Regions from separate parts of the Streptomyces sp. NPDC014891 genome, predicted to be linked through region 2. Evidence: riboswitches for the same ligand, from Rfam matches in the RefSeq annotation. Region 2 holds a riboswitch; the other holds the start of a gene.
What was found. Region 2 has a riboswitch for glycine ahead of gcvT (glycine cleavage system aminomethyltransferase GcvT). Riboswitches for the same ligand answer to the same signal wherever they lie in the genome.

Region 1: linked by a shared signal. The riboswitch ahead of gcvP (aminomethyl-transferring glycine dehydrogenase) and the one ahead of gcvT (glycine cleavage system aminomethyltransferase GcvT) in region 2 are both predicted to bind glycine.

What each region holds. Positions count from the first base shown of each region.
Region 1 is NZ_JBIBWF010000001.1:1,083,609-1,092,582, forward strand. It holds gene gcvP (aminomethyl-transferring glycine dehydrogenase) at 1-1,941, opposite strand, end outside; glycine riboswitch at 2,119-2,218, opposite strand; gene ACF09E_RS04600 (PRC-barrel domain-containing protein) at 2,344-2,709, shown strand; gene ACF09E_RS04605 (DNA polymerase IV) at 2,872-4,260, opposite strand; gene bldO (whiB transcriptional repressor BldO) at 4,447-5,091, opposite strand; gene ACF09E_RS04615 (bifunctional nuclease family protein) at 5,284-5,757, opposite strand; gene ACF09E_RS04620 (MerR family transcriptional regulator) at 5,880-6,623, opposite strand; gene ACF09E_RS04625 (FHA domain-containing protein) at 6,653-7,615, opposite strand; gene ACF09E_RS04630 (DUF881 domain-containing protein) at 7,676-8,725, opposite strand; gene ACF09E_RS04635 (small basic family protein) at 8,731-8,974, opposite strand, start outside.
Region 2 is NZ_JBIBWF010000005.1:235,799-244,772, reverse strand. It holds gene ACF09E_RS16445 (ABC transporter permease) at 1-95, opposite strand, end outside; gene ACF09E_RS16440 (ABC transporter ATP-binding protein) at 92-1,081, opposite strand; gene ACF09E_RS16435 (FAD-dependent monooxygenase) at 1,302-2,624, shown strand; gene ACF09E_RS16430 (hypothetical protein) at 2,776-3,015, shown strand; gene ACF09E_RS16425 (L-serine ammonia-lyase) at 3,095-4,480, opposite strand; gene glyA (serine hydroxymethyltransferase) at 4,642-5,901, opposite strand; gene gcvH (glycine cleavage system protein GcvH) at 5,926-6,303, opposite strand; gene gcvT (glycine cleavage system aminomethyltransferase GcvT) at 6,381-7,505, opposite strand; glycine riboswitch at 7,692-7,790, opposite strand; gene ACF09E_RS16405 (AAA family ATPase) at 7,942-8,604, shown strand; gene ACF09E_RS16400 (enhanced serine sensitivity protein SseB) at 8,785-8,974, shown strand, end outside.

The DNA.
Region 1 (8,974 bases), on a different contig from region 2:
CAGCTCGTCGCGGTACTGCTCGATCTTGGCGCGCAGGTCCGCGACGTCGACCTCGCCGTCGTCGGCGGTCTTGACGACGACGACCTTCATGCCGGCCATCACCGCGGAGGCGGCGTTCGTGCCGTGCGCGGAGGACGGGATGAGGCACACGGTGCGCTGCTCGTCGCCGTTGGCGCGGTGGTAGGCGCGGACGGCCAGCAGGCCGGCCAGCTCGCCCTGCGATCCGGCGTTCGGCTGGATCGACACCTTGTCGTAGCCGGTGACCTCGGCGAGGCGCTCCTCCAGCTCGGTGATGAGCGTGACGTAGCCCTGGGCCTGCTCGACCGGGGCGAAGGGGTGCATCTGGCCGAACTCGGGCCAGGTCACCGACTCCATCTCGGTCGTCGCGTTCAGCTTCATGGTGCAGGAGCCGAGCGGGATCATGCCGCGGTCGAGCGCGTAGTCGCGGTCGGCGAGCTTGCGCAGGTAGCGCAGCATCGAGGTCTCGGACCGGTGCGCGTGGAAGACCGGGTGGGTCATGAACGCGTCGGAGCGGAGCAGACCGGAGGGCAGGGTGTCCTCGGTGGCGGCGTCCAGGGCCTCGATGTCGGCGGTCACGCCGAAGGCGCCCCACACGGCGGTGAGCTGGGCGCGGCCGGTGGTCTCGTCACAGGACATGGAGACGTGGTCGGCGTCGACGCGGTGGAGGTTCACGCCGGCCTCGCGGGCCGCGGCCACGACCGTGTCGGCCTTGCCGGGCACGCGGGCGGTGAGGGTGTCGAAGAAGGCGCCCTGGGTCAGCTCGACGCCGCCCGCGGTGAGGCCGGCGGCGAGGATCGCGGCGTACCGGTGGGTGCGGCGCGCGATGCCTTGGAGGCCCTCGGGGCCGTGGTAGACGGCGTACATGCCGGCCATGACGGCGAGCAGCACCTGGGCGGTGCAGATGTTGCTGGTGGCCTTCTCGCGGCGGATGTGCTGCTCGCGGGTCTGCAGGGCCAGGCGGTAGGCGCGGTTGCCGTCGGCGTCGACGGAGACGCCGACGAGGCGGCCGGGCAGCGAGCGCGCGTGCTTGTCCTGGACGGCCATGTAGCCGGCGTGCGGGCCGCCGAAGCCCATCGGGACGCCGAAGCGCTGGGTGGTGCCGACGGCGATGTCGGCGCCGAGCTCGCCGGGCGAGGTGAGCAGGGTGAGGGCGAGGAGGTCGGCGGCGACGGTGACGATCGCGCCGAGCTCGTGGGCGGCGTCGATCAGCGGCTTGATGTCGCGGACGGCACCGGAGGCTCCGGGGTACTGGAGCAGCACGCCGAAGACGCCGCGCTCGGCGACCTCGGCCGGGATGCCCTCGCTGAGGTCGGCGACGACGACCTCGACGCCGGTCGGCTCGGCGCGGGTCTCGATGACGGCGATGGTCTGCGGCAGGGCGTCCGCGTCGATCAGGAAGACGCCGTTCTTGACCTTGCCGACGCGCCGGGCGAGCGCCATGGCCTCGGCGGCGGCGGTGCCCTCGTCGAGCAGCGAGGCGCCGGAGGTGGGCAGCCCGGTCAGGTCGGCGACGACGGTCTGGAAGTTCAGCAGGGCCTCGAGGCGGCCCTGCGAGATCTCCGGCTGGTAGGGCGTGTACGCCGTGTACCAGGCGGGGTTCTCCATCACGTTCCGGAGGATCACCGGCGGCGTGAAGGTGCCGTAGTAGCCGAGGCCGATCATCGGCGCGAGGACCTGGTTGCGGTCGGCGAGCGCCCGCAGCTCGGCGAGCACCTCGGCCTCCGTGCGCGCGGCCGGCAGGGCCAGCGCCTCGGTGTTCTTGATGACGTCCGGCACCGCGGCGGCCGTGAGCTCGTCGAGCGAGCCGTAACCGACCTGGGCGAGCATCTTGGCGCGCGCCTCGGCGTCGGGCCCGATGTGCCGCTGCTCGAACGGGATGCCCTGTTCGAGCTCGGAGAGCGGAATGCGGTTGGCGGTCATGTACGGAGGCCTCCTGGTCGTCACGACCTGCGAGGGGCACCACGGCGCGGGTACCCGGACGGCCTCCCCCTCTGTCATCTCAACCTGAGAGTTTCACCGGCCCGCCTCACGGCACACCGGCTTTCACCGTCGGTGAGAGCGCATGCCGTCGGACACCGCTCTGCTTTCCAGAGTGACCTCGTCCGCGCGGTACAGGGGCCTGAGAGATTCCGGGGAGGATTTGCTCCTTCGGCGCCCACCGGAAGTGATCTCCGGGGGACTCTCCCGCACGGGGTCGCCAGCCACACCCAGCCTACCAGCGAGGTTCCGGCTTCCATCGCTCAAGTGGCCGACATCCCAGTTGTGCACTTTCGTAGGGGTGTAGGGGTGGGTGCAGAGCAGTTGCGACCTGTTGGAGGGACCGTGCAGACCGATATCGATCCGCGCAGCCTGATCGGCCGCAAGGCGTACGACCGGAACGGACACAAGATCGGAACCGTGGACGAGGTGTACCTGGACGACGCGACCGGCATCCCGGAATGGGCGGCCGTCCGCACCGGCCTGTTCAGCCGGGACGCCTTCGTCCCGCTCGAACCGAGCGAACTGATCGACAACGGCCTCCACATCCCGTACGAGCGGGCCCTCATCAAGGACGCCCCCGACTTCGGGGTCGGGCGCCACCTGTCCCCGGAACAGGAGCTGCAGCTCTACCGCCACTACAGCCTCGCGCTCCCCCCGCCCCCGACCGACAGCCCGGACACCGACTTCGGCCGCCTGGCGGGCCAGTAGACCGACCGCGGCGGCGTCGCCGCGCGCACCCGGCGGCCGACGGGCCGCCGGGCCACCACGAGGGCGCGCGTGGACACCGGCCCCTCTCCCGGGAGCACGCCGCCCGAACCCGACACCGCACGGTCCGGCAGTGGTCCCGCAGCCCGCAGCCCGAGGCTGCTCCTATGTCCCGCCCTCCACCAGCGGCAGCGCCTCCCCGGGCTCCAGCTCGGGATCGTCCACGGCGAAGGTCCGCACCCTCCCGGGCTTCGACCCCGGTTCCTCGAACCGCACCGTGACCCGCCCGACCCCGCTGCCCTGCACCCACCCCGCGCCGTACACGGCGTGCCGGACGTCGTGCCCCGGGGCCCAGTGCCGGACGGCGGGCTCGTCGGCGCCGCCCTCACCGGCGGACGAGGGGACGTCCGCACCCGGGTCGGCGGGGACCGCCGCCACCCCGGCCCCCGCCTCCACCGAGGCCGCGGCCACCTCCGCCTCAGCCTCCGCCTGCGCGAAGAGGTCCTCCTGCGTGTAGTCGGCGAGCCCGCTCACCCCGACCCCGAGCAGCCGGACGCCCCCGGTGGTGTCCACCGCCTCCAGCAGCCGCCCCGCGGCCTCCCGCACCACCACCGGATCGTCCGTGGGCCCCCGGAGCGTCTCGGACCGCGTCAGCGTGGAGAAGTCGAAGCGCCGCACCTTCAGGACGATGGTCCGCCCGGAGTGGCCGGAGGCCCGCAGCCTCCCCACGCACCGCTCCGCGAGCCGTTCGACCTCGACCCTGATCCGCACCCGGTCGTGCAGGTCGACGTCGAAGGTGTCCTCGACGGAGACCGACTTGGCGTCCCGCTCGGCCACCACGGGCCGATCGTCGAACCCCCGGGCCATCCGGTACAGCGAGGCCCCGTGCGCCCGCCCGAGCAGTCGTACGAGCTCGTCCTCGCCCGCCTCCGCCAGATCGGACACGGTGGACATCCCGGCCCGCCGCAGGTGCTCCCCGGTGGCCGGACCCACCCCCGGCAGGATCCGCACCGACCGCGGGGCCAGGAGCTCCCGCTCGGTCCCGGGTTCGATCAGGACGAGACCGTCGGGCTTCGCCTCCTCGGAGGCGATCTTCGCGATCATCTTGGATCCCGCGAGCCCCACGGACCCGGTGAGCCCCGTCGTCGCCAGGATGTCGACCCGCAGCCGCTCGCCGGCCGTGCGGGCGCTCGCGCTGTCGTGGGCCGCTCCCCCGGCCTCCAGGTCCACGAAGGCCTCGTCGAGGCTGAGCGGCTCCACGAGCGGCGAGAGCCGGCCCAGCAGCTCCATGACCTGCTCGCTGATGGACCGGTAGAAGGAGAAGCGGGGCACGAGGTAGGCGGCGTTCGGCGCGAGCCGCCGCGCCTGCCCCATGGGCATGGCCGAGTGGACTCCGAAGCGGCGCGCCTCGTAGGAGGCGGTGGCGACCACGCCCCGGGGCCCGAGGCCGCCGACGACCACGGGCTTTCCGCGCAGGCTGGGCTTCGACGCCTGCTCGGCGGCGGCGAAGAAGGCGTCCATGTCGAGATGGAGGATGGTGGGCGCGGCTCTCACAGCTCCGATGCTGCCTCACACCACTGACAACGGGCCCCGCAACACCGTGGAGGGATCAGGGCCGGCCTCGAAGCCCGGCCGTGGCCCCTGAGCGGACCTTGACGCCCCACCACGGGGCCGGGCCCGACCGCGGAGCCCCGGTGCCCGGGACGGGCCGGGGAAGGCCGCGACGGGCCCCCGCCGGCCTCAGACCGCCCTGTCCCGCCGCCTGCGCGCCAGTTCGTCCCCCGGGTTGTGCCCCACGAGCGTCTCGCCCGTGTCGACCCGCTCCCCGTGCAGCTGCGACAGCGCCGCCTCGACGTCCCGCCAGACCACGCCGACGGCGATGCCGAAGACCCCCTGGCCGCCCTGGAGCAGGTCGACGACCTCGTCCGGCGAGGAGCACTCGTAGACCGTGGCACCGTCGCTCATGAGGGTCATCCGCTCCAGGTCGCGAAAGCCCCGCGCCCGCAGGTGCTGCACGGCGGCCCGGATGTTCTGGAGGGCGACCCCGGTGTCCAGGAACCGCTTGACGATCTTCAGCACGACGACGTCGCGGAAGCTGTAGAGCCGCTGGGTCCCCGAGCCGTACGCCGGCCGCACGCTCGGTTCCACGAGGCCGGTACGCGCCCAGTAGTCCAGCTGGCGATAGGTGATGCCGGCCGCGGCGCACGCCGTGGGACCGCGGTAGCCGACCTTCTCGCCCGCCGCGTCCGGGCCGCCGGAAGCGGCCCCGGGTCCCCCACCGGTCTCCGTACCGAAGTCGCCGACACTGCCGTGAAGCGGGTACGGGCCGCTCTCCCCGGACACACGTCCGAGCGAGCTCCCTGCCGTACCGTCCGCGCTGCTCATCACGCCGACCCTCCGTCCTTGACCTGCCCACACGAAGGTAGGCAGTCACTCGGGGTGCGTCAACGATCGCCACACTCGGCACGCCGAGTGATAATCACCCTGAGGGTGGTTTCCCGACCCTCTCGCCGGGGAAAGGCTAACCGAATGCGCTGACGTCGCCCCGCGAACGGCCCGTGGCCGCGCCGCTACGACTCACTGGCTGTTGGTCCCGAAATCCTCCGGTGAGATCTGGTCGAGGAACTCGCGGAACTTCTCCACCTCGTCCTCCTGCTCGTCCGGAATCGCGATACCGGCGTCGTCCAGCACACCGTCACTGCCGTAGATCGGCGTTCCGGTCCGCAGGGCCAGTGCTATCGCGTCCGAAGGCCGCGCGCTCACCTCGACGCCGCTGGCGAAGACCAGTTCGGCGTAGAAGACCCCGTCACGCAGATCCGTGATGCGGACTTCGGTGAGCTCCTGTCCCACGGCCTCCAGCACGTCCTTGAACAGGTCGTGCGTCAGCGGCCGCGGCGGGGCCATCCCCTGCTGGGCGAAGGCGATCGCGGTCGCCTCACCCGGTCCGATCCAGATGGGGAGGTACCGATCGCCTCCCACTTCACGCAGGAGCACGATCGGCTGGTTGGAGGGCATTTCCACCCGGACACCCACAACGTCGAGCTCGTTCACACAGCAACCCTAGGACGTGCCCGACCGGTTTGGATAGTCGGGCCCCTCCCGAGCACGGCACGAACCCGCCCCGAGCCGGGTACGAAGCGGCCCGGATCACGCCTCGGAGTGCCCGAGCGGGCTCACTGCGGCCGGATCCCCAGCGCGCTCCGCACCAGGGCCGCGTGCAGCCGTACCGACTGTGCGGCGAGCTCCTGGGCGGTGGCCTCGGCATGGGCCCTGGTCTGCGGGTTGCGATGCCGCCGCAGCGGCGCGACGACCTGCTCGATCAGCCCCGCCTCACGGTCCGCGGCGGCCTTGACGGCCCGCAGGTGGCGGGGTTCGAGGCCGAAGCGGCCCAGATCCGCGACCAGCCGCGCGACGGTCACGGCCTCCGGGTCGTAGCCGCCGCCGTCCGTCTCGGCGATCAGGCCGTACGACTCCCACTCGAGCAGCTCCGCCTCGGTGACCTCGGCGGCCGCCAGCAGTTCCGCCCGCCCGATCCGCGCCGCGGTGGGGGGCTCGGCGTCCTGCTCCCAGGCCCCTTCGACGAGGTCGCGCCGCCGGCCGGGAGCCGGCAGCCTGACCTGCTCGCCGCGTGCGAGGGCGTCGAGGTGCTCGCGGATGACCTTCAGCGGAAGATAGTGGTCCCGCTGCATCCGCAGGATCTGAGCGAGCCGCTCGACGTCCTGCGGGCTGAACTTCCGGTACCCGGAGGCCGTGCGCCGGGGCTCCACGAGCCCCTCGGCCTCCAGGAACCGGATCTTGGAGATGGTCACTTCGGGAAATTCGTCGCGCAGCTGGTTCAGCACCGTGCCGATGCTGACCAGCCGGTCGCCCGCGGCGGCGGTGCCGGATCCGGCACCGCCCGTCGGTGTTCGCAGCATGGACCTTCCCTGAAGGCTTCTCCGAGGCGCTACACGCCCCGCTGGCTCGAGTAGAAGACCAGGCGGTACTTGCCGATCTGCACCTCGTCGCCGTTCGACAGAACGACCGAGTCGATCGGCTCGCGGTTGACGTAGGTGCCGTTGAGGCTGCCGACGTCGGAGACGGTGAAGCTGCCGTCCTGGGCCCGCCGGAACTCGACATGGCGACGGGAGACCGTGAAGTCGTCCAGGAAGATGTCGCTCTGCGGGTGACGGCCGGCCGTCGTCAGCTCACCGTCGAGCAGGAAACGGCTGCCGGAGTTCGGCCCACGGCGCACCACGAGGAGCGCGGAACCGAGCGGCAGGGCCTCGACGGCCGCCAGCGCCTCGGGTGAGAGCGAGGGCAGCTGGGTCTGACCGGTGACCTCCGCGTCGTAGGCCTCCAGGCCCGAGATGGAGATCGTGGACGTCGTCTCGGAAGCCCGCTCGGGTGCGACTCCGCCCCGCAGCGGCGTACCGCAGTGGGAGCAGAAACGGCTGTCGGCCGCGTTGCGGTGACCGCACCTCGTACACACCGGCATGGACGCATCCTCCTGCCGCGGCTGCCCCGCCGAGGTCTGTGTCGCGTACGGATCGGGGGTAAACCCTCCACCCGTACTTGAGGTTGATGGTTCTCCGAAACCTATGCGGGCGGCCCTGGCGGGGTCAACAGACGACGCGCCGTACGCGCCCGGAGCCTCACCGCCCTGGCCACCGACCTCGTCGCGGAACAGCGGGCGCTCGCCGCCCTGCTCCTCGCTCTGGGCGTGGCGCGACGCGCGGTGCTTGGCGTTACCGCCGTCCTCGCGTCCGCTCTTGCCGAACAACTTCGCAAAAAAACTCACGGGCGATTCCCCTTGACCGAAACAGACCCGCCCGTGGGGCAGGACGAACCGAGATCCATCACACCTGCCGACCCGGACACCTTCACAACGTCCGTATCCTCCGGACAGTTTCCACCACGCACCACCGATGTGGTGCGCCGACCCCCCGCAACGTCGTGCCCATGTCGCGGGACCCCCTGTGTCTCCCTCTCACTGCGAGGACGACTGAGCGTAGTCAGGCCGCTTCGCCGGTCGCAAGGCGTCGACGACGATCTTCGCCGACCGCTCCACCGTGGCCGTGGCCTGCTCCTTCTCCAGGGTCTGCACGACACCTCCGGGAATGTTGAGCGCGGGCTCGAGATCCTCCGGCTTGCCGATGACCTTGAAGACGTACGGAGCGGTCACCTTCGTTCCATCGATTCGCATGTCATCACCGCCACCGGTGAAGTAGCTGTCCGCGACCACCCGCACACCGTTGACCTGGATGGCCTCGGCGCCCGCTGCGCGCAGCTCCTGGATGGTGTCGAGCAGCATGTCCGACTCGACGGCCCCGCTCGGGTCGCCGACGGTGAGCGTGATGCCGGGGCCCTCGGCCGCGACCGTGCCGGCGAGGATGCCGAGCTGCTGTTCCCGCTCCTGGGTCTGCCTGCGCGCCTCCTCGGCCTGGTCCGAGCTCGACTCCAGTTCGGTGCGCTGCTTCTCCAGCCGGGCCTTCTCGTCCTCCAGCCGCTGGGTGCGGTCGTCGAGCTCGTCGAGGATCCGCACCAGGTCCTCCTGGCGAGCCCCGCGCAGGGCGCTGTTCTCGCTGGTGGAGGAGACCTGGATGGCCAGGCCTAGACCCAGGACGAACAGCAGCAGCGCGACGACGAGCTGGGCCCGGGTCACCCGCGGCGGCCACAGCGCGGAGCCGAGCCGCCGGCGCCCGCTCGGCTCGGCACCGGGGTCGACCGGCGGCACGGCCACCCGGACGTCGTGGTCCGCGCCGGTGTCGTGGACGGAGCCGGCGGGCTCCTCGGGCTCCCCCGGGGCACCTCCGCGCGCCGACGCGCCCGCGCCCTGCGGCGTCCCGGTGCCCGCCGGCTTCCCGAGGCCGATGCCGGGCTGCGGCGCGCCTTCGGGATCGCGGGGCGCCTCGGGCCGCTGCGGGGTCCCGGCGGGATGGCCCGCGTTCCCCGCGTCGGCGGGACCCGCGGGGTTCTCCGCCTTCCCGGGGCCGGAGGGGCTCCTGGGGTTCTCGGGGTTCTCGGGGTACTCGCTCATCGGCCTCACGCCCGGAAGACGTGGCGCCGGATGGCGGCCGCGTTGGAGAAGATGCGGATGCCGAGCACGACGACGACACCGGTCGACAGCTGCGCGCCGACGCCCAGCTTGTCGCCGAGGAAGACGATCAGCGCGGCCACGACCACATTCGACAGGAACGAGACCACGAAGACCTTGTCGACGAAGATCCCGTCGAGCATGGCCCGGAGGCCGCCGAAGACCGCGTCGAGGGCGGCGACCACGGCGATC
Region 2 (8,974 bases):
AGGGCCAGCGGGTTCCGTTCGCGCGGGGCGTCCGCGCGGGCCGCCGGGACCGCCGGGGCGGTCGTCTCGGTGCTCGGGGGGATCAAGGTGGTCATGAGCGGCTCCGTCCGGGTCGGCGGCCTCGTCCCGCGGGCGCCTTGCGCTCCCGCGCGGACGACGGCGAGGAGGCTTCCTGCTGTACGTACTCGCTGGTCAGGCTCAGGTAGACGTCCTCGAGCGTCGGCTGCTCGACGGTCAGCCGGTCGAGCGTCGCACCCCGGTCGAGCGCCCAGCCGGTCAGCCGGTGCAGCGCGGCCGTCGCCTCGGTCGTCTCGGCCGTCACCAGGCCGTCCTCCACGTCGCTCACCTGCAGGGGAACGTCGGCGAGCGCGGCGCCGGGCGGGAGCGCGAAGCGGATCCGGGTCTGGGCGCTGTCGCGGCCGCCCAGGGTGTCAGGGGTGCCGGAGGCGACGATCCGGCCCTCGGCGATGACCACGACCGAATCGGCCAGCGCCTGCGCCTCGTCCATGTAGTGGGTGGTGAGGACGATGGTCGTGCCGTCGTCGCGGAGGTTGCGCACGACGTCCCAGGCGCCCCGGCGGGCGTTGGGGTCGAAGCCGGTCGTCGGCTCGTCGAGGAACAGCAGCCTGGGCCGGCCGACGACGCCGAGCGCCAGGTCGAGCCGGCGCTTCTGGCCCCCCGACAGGTCCTTGACCTTGGCGCCCTTCTTCTCCTCCAGGCCGACGAGGTCGAGGAGTTCGTCGACGTTCCGCGGGTCCGGGTAGTAGCCCGCGTTGCGGGCCACCGTCTCCCGCACCGACAGATAGGGCTCCACGGCGATGTCCTGGAGGACGAGGCCGACCTGGCCGCGCAGCCAGTGGCCGTCCGCCTTGACGCCGGGGTCGCGGCCGAGGACCTCGACCCGGCCGCCGTCGCGCTCCCGGAAGCCCTCCAGGATCTCCAGGGTGGTGGTCTTGCCCGCGCCGTTCGGCCCGAGCAGGGCGAAGATCTCGCCCTCGGCGACGCTGAAGTCGACGCCGCGCACGGCCTCGTGGTCGCCGTACCGCTTGTGCAGGCCTTCCACGGCCACCGCGGCGGTCACCGCGGTCCCTCGGCTCGTGTCACTGTGTGCCTCCCGGTGTGGTGGTGGGACGTCGTGGGGTCGTCGCCCGCAGACGGACTCCGGGGCGCCGCCTCGACGTTAGGCGCGGGCCGGGGGCCCGGCCGGGCCCCGGAGGGGCGGCGGTGACGGACGTCATGGAAGCCGCGACAGTTGTCAGAGGGGGGCGTGACCCGCGTTGCCGGGGGCCGGTGGGCGACCCATGCTCGGGGTGCGGCGGACGGCCGGGCCGCGGGATTCCGCGGCCGGTGGCGCCGACGGTGCCGACACAGCAGCGACACGGAAGGCGGTCTCAAAGGTGCGGTTCGGGGATCTGGACGAGTGGGGAGCGGAGGAGCGGCCGCACGTCTCGGTGGTCGGTGCCGGCATCGGCGGACTGACGCTGGCCGGTGCGCTCTCCTCCATGGGAGTTCCGTACACGGTGTACGAGCAGACGCGGCGGCTCGCGGAGGTGGGGGCGGGAGTCCAGCTCTCGCCCAACGCCGTGCGGCCGCTGCTGCGGCTCGGCCTCGGCCCTGCCCTGCGCGAGCGGGCGGTGGCGATCGAGGCCATGGAGGTACGGGGGTGGAGCGGGCGGCCGATCGCCCGGACGCCCCTGGGCGCGGAGTGCGAGCGGATGTTCGGAGCCCCGTACTACACGGTGCACCGGGCCCACCTGCACGACGCGCTCCTGACCCTCGTCGACGGGGGCAGCCTGAAGCTGGGCGAGCGCCTGAGCGGGGCGCGGGAGGCGGACGGGCCGGACGGCGGCGTGCGGCTGTCCTTCGAGGACGGCACCGTCCGCGGGGCGGAGCTGGTCGTGGGCGCCGACGGCATCCACTCCACCGTCCGCGAGGCGTTCCGCCGCGACGAGCCCGAGTTCTCGGGTCTCGGCATCTACCGGGGCCTGGTGCCCGTGGACCGGCTGCCGGACGAGGCCCGCGCGCCTCTGGTGCGCCTCTGGCTCGGCCCGGGCGGGCACTTCGTGTGCTACCCGGTCGCGGCGGGGGAGTACCTGAGCTTCGCGGCGACGGTGCCGATGGCGCAGTCCCCGGGCGAGTCCTGGTCGGTGCCGGGCGACCCGGAGGCGCTGCGCCGGGTCTTCGGCGGCTGGACCGGTCTGGTCGCGGACGTCGTGGGCGCCGTGGAGTCGACCCTCCAGTGGGCGCTGCACGACCGGCCGCCGCTGGACGTGTGGTCCTCGCGCCGGCTGACCCTGCTCGGCGACGCGGCCCATCCGATGCTGCCGTTCATGGCGCAGGGCGCGAACCAGGCGATCGAGGACGCGATGGACCTGGCGGCCTGCCTGGCCGATCCGGCGTCCTCGACGACGGCGGCCCGGCTCGACCGCTACCAGGCGCTCCGGATCCCCCGCACGGCGGAGATCCAGCGCGGCTCGCGCGGCAACGCCGGGATCCTGCACCTGCCGGACGGCCCGGCCCAGCGGCGCCGGGACGCGCGCATGGCGGTCCACGCGTCCCTCCGGGACCGGGCGATGCTGTACGCGCACGAGACGGGCAGGAGCGTGGTGCCGACCCCGGCGTGATCAGGTTATTGGTCTGGACCTATTGTGCGGCCCTGCCCGCGACGGTACGTTCGACCCGGCTGCGCAGCCGGCACATACCGCACCGCAACGCTTCACATCGCATCGTCACGCACTCCGCCGGGGCATCCCGGCGTTTTCAGGAGGACATGCCATGAACCGTCGCATCGCAGCCGTACTCGCCACCGCGGCCACGGCCGGAGCGCTCGCGCTCGGCACCGCGGGCACCGCCGAGGCCGCGGGTCCCGGCTTCTACCCGCGCAGCCACCACTCCTCGTACGCCGAGTGCCAGGCGGCCGGCGTCGCGGGCCGTCCGCTCTGGGGCGCGCTCTTCCTCTGCGAGCCCTTCGCCCCGTCGCGCCCGGACGTCTACGTCCTCTGGGTGCGCTACTGACCCGGCCCCCGGCCCGGGCGGCGGCGGCCGCCCGGCCCGGGGACCGCCCACCGGCCGGGGGCCCGCCCGGAGAATCGGTTCAGCACTCGATGATGTTCACCGCGAGCCCGCCCCGCGCGGTCTCCTTGTACTTGACGCTCATGTCCGCGCCGGTCTCCTTCATGGTCTTGATGACCTTGTCGAGGGAGACCAGGTGGCTGCCGTCGCCGCGCATCGACATCTTCGCCGCCGTGACGGCCTTGACCGCCGCCATGCCGTTGCGCTCGATGCACGGGATCTGCACCAGGCCGCCGACCGGGTCGCAGGTCAGGCCCAGGTTGTGCTCCATTCCGATCTCGGCCGCGTTCTCCACCTGCTCCGGCGTGCCGCCGAGGACCTCGGCGAGCGCGCCCGCCGCCATCGAGCAGGCCGAGCCGACCTCGCCCTGGCAGCCGACCTCGGCGCCGGAGATCGAGGCGTTCTCCTTGAAGAGCATGCCGACCGCGCCGGCCGCCAGCATGAAGCGGACGATGCCGTCTTCCTTCTCCTCTTCCGAGGCGGCTCCCGCCCCGAAGTTCGTGTAGTAGTGCAGGACGGCGGGGATGATGCCGGCCGCGCCGTTCGTCGGGGCGGTGACCACCCGGCCGCCCGCCGCGTTCTCCTCGTTCACGGCCATCGCGTAGAGGGTGATCCACTCCATGGCGTGCATCTTGGGGTCGCCCTCGGAGCGCAGCTTGCGGGCCAGGTTCGCGGCGCGCCGGCGCACCTTCAGACCGCCGGGCAGGATGCCCTCGCGGGACATGCCGCGCGAGACGCAGGACTGCATGACCCGCCAGATCTCCAGCAGGCCCGCGCGGATCTCGTCCTCGGTGCGCCAGGCCTTCTCGTTCTCCAGCATCAGCGCGGAGATCGACAGGCCCGTCTCCTTCGCGAGGCGGAGCAGCTCGTCGCCGGTGCGGAAGGGGTACTTCAGGACGGTGTCGTCCGGGACGATCGGGTTCTCGCCCTGGACGGCGTCCTCGTCCACGACGAAGCCGCCGCCGACCGAGTAGTACGTCTTCTCCAGGACCGGGGCGCCCTCGGCGTCGTACGCGAAGATCGTCATGCCGTTGGCGTGGTACGGCAGCGCCTTGCGCCGGTGCAGGATCAGGTCGGCGTCGAAGTCGAAGGGGATCTCGTGCGCGCCGAGCAGGTTGATCCGGCCGCTCGACTTGATCCGCTCGACCTCGTCGTCGGCCGTCTCCACGTTCACCGTGCGGGGCGAGCTGCCCTCCAGGCCCAGCAGGACCGCCTTCGGGGTCCCGTGGCCGTGGCCGGTCGCACCCAGGGAGCCGTACAGCTCCGCCCGGATGCGGGCGGTGTGGGCCAACAGGCCCTCGTTCTTCAGGCGGCGGGCGAACATCCGGGCGGCTCGCATCGGACCCACCGTGTGGGAGCTCGACGGGCCGATGCCGATCGAGAACAGGTCGAAGACCGAGATGGCCACGAAGACTCCTTGTGGGGCTAGACGCCGTTGTCTGCCGGGGTGGAGCAGAGAAGCGCGAAGAAGGACGTGCGGTACAGCGCGGGGACATGGGGTGGGGCACCGCGCTCACCGTCCAGTGTGCGCGGTGCCCCAGGGTTCCGGTCGAACAAAAGCGTACGAAACTACTTCAGGCCGGGGTACAGCGGGTGCTTGTCCGCCAGCGCGGTGACCCGCGCCTTGAGGGACTCGGCGTCGAAGCCGGGCTTCAGGGTCTCCGCGATGATGTCGGCGACCTCGGCGAAGTCCTCGGCCTGGAAACCGCGGGTGGCGAGCGCCGGCGTGCCGATGCGCAGACCGGAGGTGACCATCGGCGGGCGCGGGTCGTTCGGAACGGCGTTCCGGTTGACCGTGATGCCCACCTCGTGGAGGCGGTCCTCGGCCTGCTGGCCGTCCAGCTCGCTGTCGCGCAGGTCGACGAGGAGCAGGTGGACGTCCGTGCCGCCGGACAGGACGGAGACACCGTGGGCGGTGACGTCGTCCTGGACCAGGCGCTCGGCGATGATGCGGGCGCCGTCCAGGGTGCGCTGCTGGCGCTCCTTGAACTCCTCCGAGGCCGCGACCTTGAAGGAGACGGCCTTGGCCGCGATCACGTGCTCCAGCGGGCCGCCCTGGAATCCGGGGAAGACCGAGGAGTTCAGCTTCTTCGCGAACTCCTTCTTCGCCAGGATGATGCCGCCGCGGGGGCCGCCGAGCGTCTTGTGCGTGGTGGAGGTCACCACGTCCGCGTACTCGACCGGGTTCGGGTGCAGACCGGCCGCGACCAGACCCGCGAAGTGGGCCATGTCGACCCACAGGTAGGCCTCGACCTCGTCGGCGATCCGGCGGAACTCGGCGAAGTCCAGCTGGCGCGGGTAGGCGGACCAGCCCGCGATGATCACCTTGGGGCGGTGCTCCTTGGCGAGGCGCTCGACCTCGGCCATGTCGACCAGACCGGCCTCGTCCACGTGGTACGCGACCACGTCGAACTGCTTGCCCGAGAAGTTCAGGCGCATGCCGTGGGTCAGGTGGCCGCCGTGCGCCAGGTCCAGACCCAGGATCGTGTCGCCGGGCTGGGCGATCGCGAAGAGGGCGGCCTGGTTCGCGGAGGCGCCGGAGTGCGGCTGGACGTTGGCGTACTCGGCGCCGAACAGGTCCTTGATCCGGTCGATCGCGATCTGCTCGGCCACGTCGACGTGCTCGCAGCCGCCGTAGTAGCGGCGGCCCGGGTAGCCCTCGGCGTACTTGTTGGTGAGGACGGAGCCCTGCGCCTCCATGACGGCGACCGGAGCGAAGTTCTCCGACGCGATCATCTCGAGGGTGGACTGCTGACGGCGGAGCTCGGCGTCGACGGCGGCGGCGACGTCCGGGTCCAGCTCGTGGAGGGGAGTGTTCAGAAGCGACATGAATCGATCCCTAGGGGTGTCGGGTTAGCCGGCGGTGAACGCGGCGTACTCGTCGGCGGTGAGCAGGTCCTCCGGCTCGCCCGTGAGGCGTACCTTGAACAGCCAGCCACCCTCGAACGGAGCGGTGTTCACGAGGGACGGGTCGTCCACGACGTCCTGGTTGGCCTCGACGATCTCGCCCGTCACCGGGGCGTACAGGTCGCTGACCGACTTGGTGGACTCCAGCTCGCCGCAGGACTCGCCCGCGGTGATCGTGGAGCCGACCTCCGGGAGCTGGGCGTAGACGACGTCACCGAGCGCGTTGGCGGCGAACTCCGTGATGCCGACGGTCGCGACACCGTCCTCGGCGGCCGACAGCCACTCGTGCTCCTTGGTGTAGCGCAGCTGCTGGGGGTTGCTCATGGCCTGATTCTCCTGGATCGGGGGAGTGCTGATGAACGAGGGTCTTGCGGGATGAGACGCGAAGTGAGACGGACGCGTCACTTCTGGCGCTTGTAGAACGGCAGTGCCACGACCTCGTAGGGCTCGTGGGTGCCCCGGACGTCCACACCTACACCCTGGGTGCCGGGCTCGGCGTGCGCCGCGTCCACGTACGCCATGGCGATCGGCTTTCCGAGGGTGGGGGAGGGGGCGCCGGAGGTGACCTCGCCGATCACCACGCCGTCCTTGACCACCGAGAAGCCGGCCCGCGGGACCCGGCGGCCCTCGGCGACCAGACCGACGAGCTTGCGCGGCGGGGCGGTCTCGGCACGCTCGGCGGCCTTCTCCAGCGCCTCTCGGCCGACGAAGCGGCCGTCGTTCGTCGTCTTCTCGAACTTCACGACCCGGCCCAGACCCGCGTCGAAGGGGGTCAGCGCGGTGGTCAGCTCGTGGCCGTACAGCGGCATGCCCGCCTCCAGGCGGAGCGTGTCGCGGCAGGACAGGCCGCAGGGAATCAGACCGACCGGCGCGCCGGCCTCGGTCAGCGCCACCCAGACCTGCTCGGCGTGCTCGGGCTTCAGGAACAGCTCGAAGCCGTCCTCGCCGGTGTAGCCGGTACGGGCGATCAGCGCGGGCACCCCGGCGACCGTGCCCGGCAGGCCGGCGTAGTACTTCAGACCGTCCAGGTCGGCGTCCGTGAGCGACTTCAGGATGCCGGGGGACTCCGGGCCCTGGACCGCGATCAGGGCGTAGGCGTCGCGGTCGTCCCGGACCTCGGCGTCGAAGCCCTCCGCGCGGGCCGTGAGCGCGTCCAGGACGGTCTGCGCGTTGGAGGCGTTGGCGACGACCATGTACTCCGTCTCGCCGAGGCGGTACACGATCAGGTCGTCGAGGATCCCGCCGTCCTCCTGGCAGATCATCGTGTAGCGGGCGCGGCCCACGCCCACCGTGGAGATGTTGCCGACCAGGGCGTGGTCGAGGAGCTCGACGGCCCGCGGGCCGGTGACCGTGATCTCGCCCATGTGGGAGAGGTCGAACAGGCCCGCCCGGGTGCGGACGGCGACGTGCTCGTCCCGCTCGCTGCCGTACCGGAGCGGCATGTCCCAGCCGGCGAAGTCGGTCATGGTCGCGCCCAGCGAACGATGCAGGGCATCGAGGGCGGTCAGACGGGGGGCAGTGCTCATGGGTGGCTCCCGGGTCCCAAGGGCGTGATCGGTGACGAAACACATGACGGGCGAGGACGTCCTCCCCATCTGTCATGGAACCTGAGAGGTTCACCGAGAGCATCTCGTCGCCGGGAGACCGGCACCGAGAGGTCGGCTTGCACCTTGGGTGGGGACACGGCACGGTGTCCCGCTTTTCAGATCTGCCTCATCCACGCGGTACGGGGCCTGAGAGATTCAAGGGAGGGTCTTGCTCCTTCGGCGTCCGGACACGCCTGGCGTCCGGAACTCTCCCGCGCGGATTCGAGCGGCCGGTATGCGATTGTGCGGCGACTGTGCGCGCCTGGCGCGCACATCATTGCACGCGAGGTCGGCGTGGCACATCGCTTGTGTCCCATTACCGCTTCTTTACACTTTGTGGGCAAGGGTCTTCCCGGGCCCGGCAGGGGGAGAAGCGATGAGGTACGAGCACACCGGCGCATATGCCCGAAGTACCGGCATACCGTCCCAGCGGGCCCGCGCGCGCACCCGCGGCCGCGGACGGCTCCTGCGCGACCTGCGCGAGCGCGGCGGCCGCGGCCCCCGCGCCCTCACCTTCGCCCCCGGCGACCTGGTGGTCGTCTCCGGCCTGCCCGGCAGCGGCAAGTCCACCCTGATGCGACGCGCGGCCGACGGCGCCGGCATCGACTCGCAGGACACCCGGGAGCGCTGGGAGGCCCGCATGCCCCGCCTCCTGCCGTACGCCGTCTACCGCCCCCTGGTCCGCATCGCGCACTACGCGGGCCTGCACCGCGCCCTGCGCTCCGGCGCCGGGGTGATCGTGCACGACTGCGGCACCCAGTCCTGGGTCCGGGGCTGGCTCGCCCGGGAGGCCCGGCGCCGCGGCCGCGCCCTCCACCTGGTCCTCCTCGACGTGGACCCGGACACCGCCCGCGCGGGCCAGCGGGCCCGCGGCCGGGGCGTCTCCGCGTACGCCTTCGCCCGGCACCGGCGGGCCGTCGCCCGGCTCGTCGCCGCAGCGGAGTCCGGCCGGCTGCCGCACGGCTGCGCCTCCGCGACCCTGCTCGACCGGGACGCGGCGGACCTCCTGCGGACGATCGGCTTCCGCCAGGCGGCCTGAGGCGGGCGGCCCGGGCCCCGGCGGCGCGCGACCGCCCGCCGCGGCCCGGGCCGCTGTGACGTACGCCCCTGTCCCGGAGTGTCCGTACCGCTTCTTTTGGCCACGGCGGCGCCGGGGCGGCGTTAGGGTGCTGCCGGGGCGGCCGGTACGGCAGGCCGTGCGAGAAGGGGAAACGCGACCGTGGACGTGACGTGGCCGGGCAACGAGCTCGAAGAGGTCCTTGCCGCCTCACTCGGCAACCCCGCGGCGGGCGCCCGCCTGGTCGAGGTCCTCGGCCGCAGCCCGGTCTGGGTGCCCCTGCCCAACGGCGGCGGACCCGACAGCCCGAACCTCGACCTCGCCACCATGGAGATCGACGGCGCGGCCTACG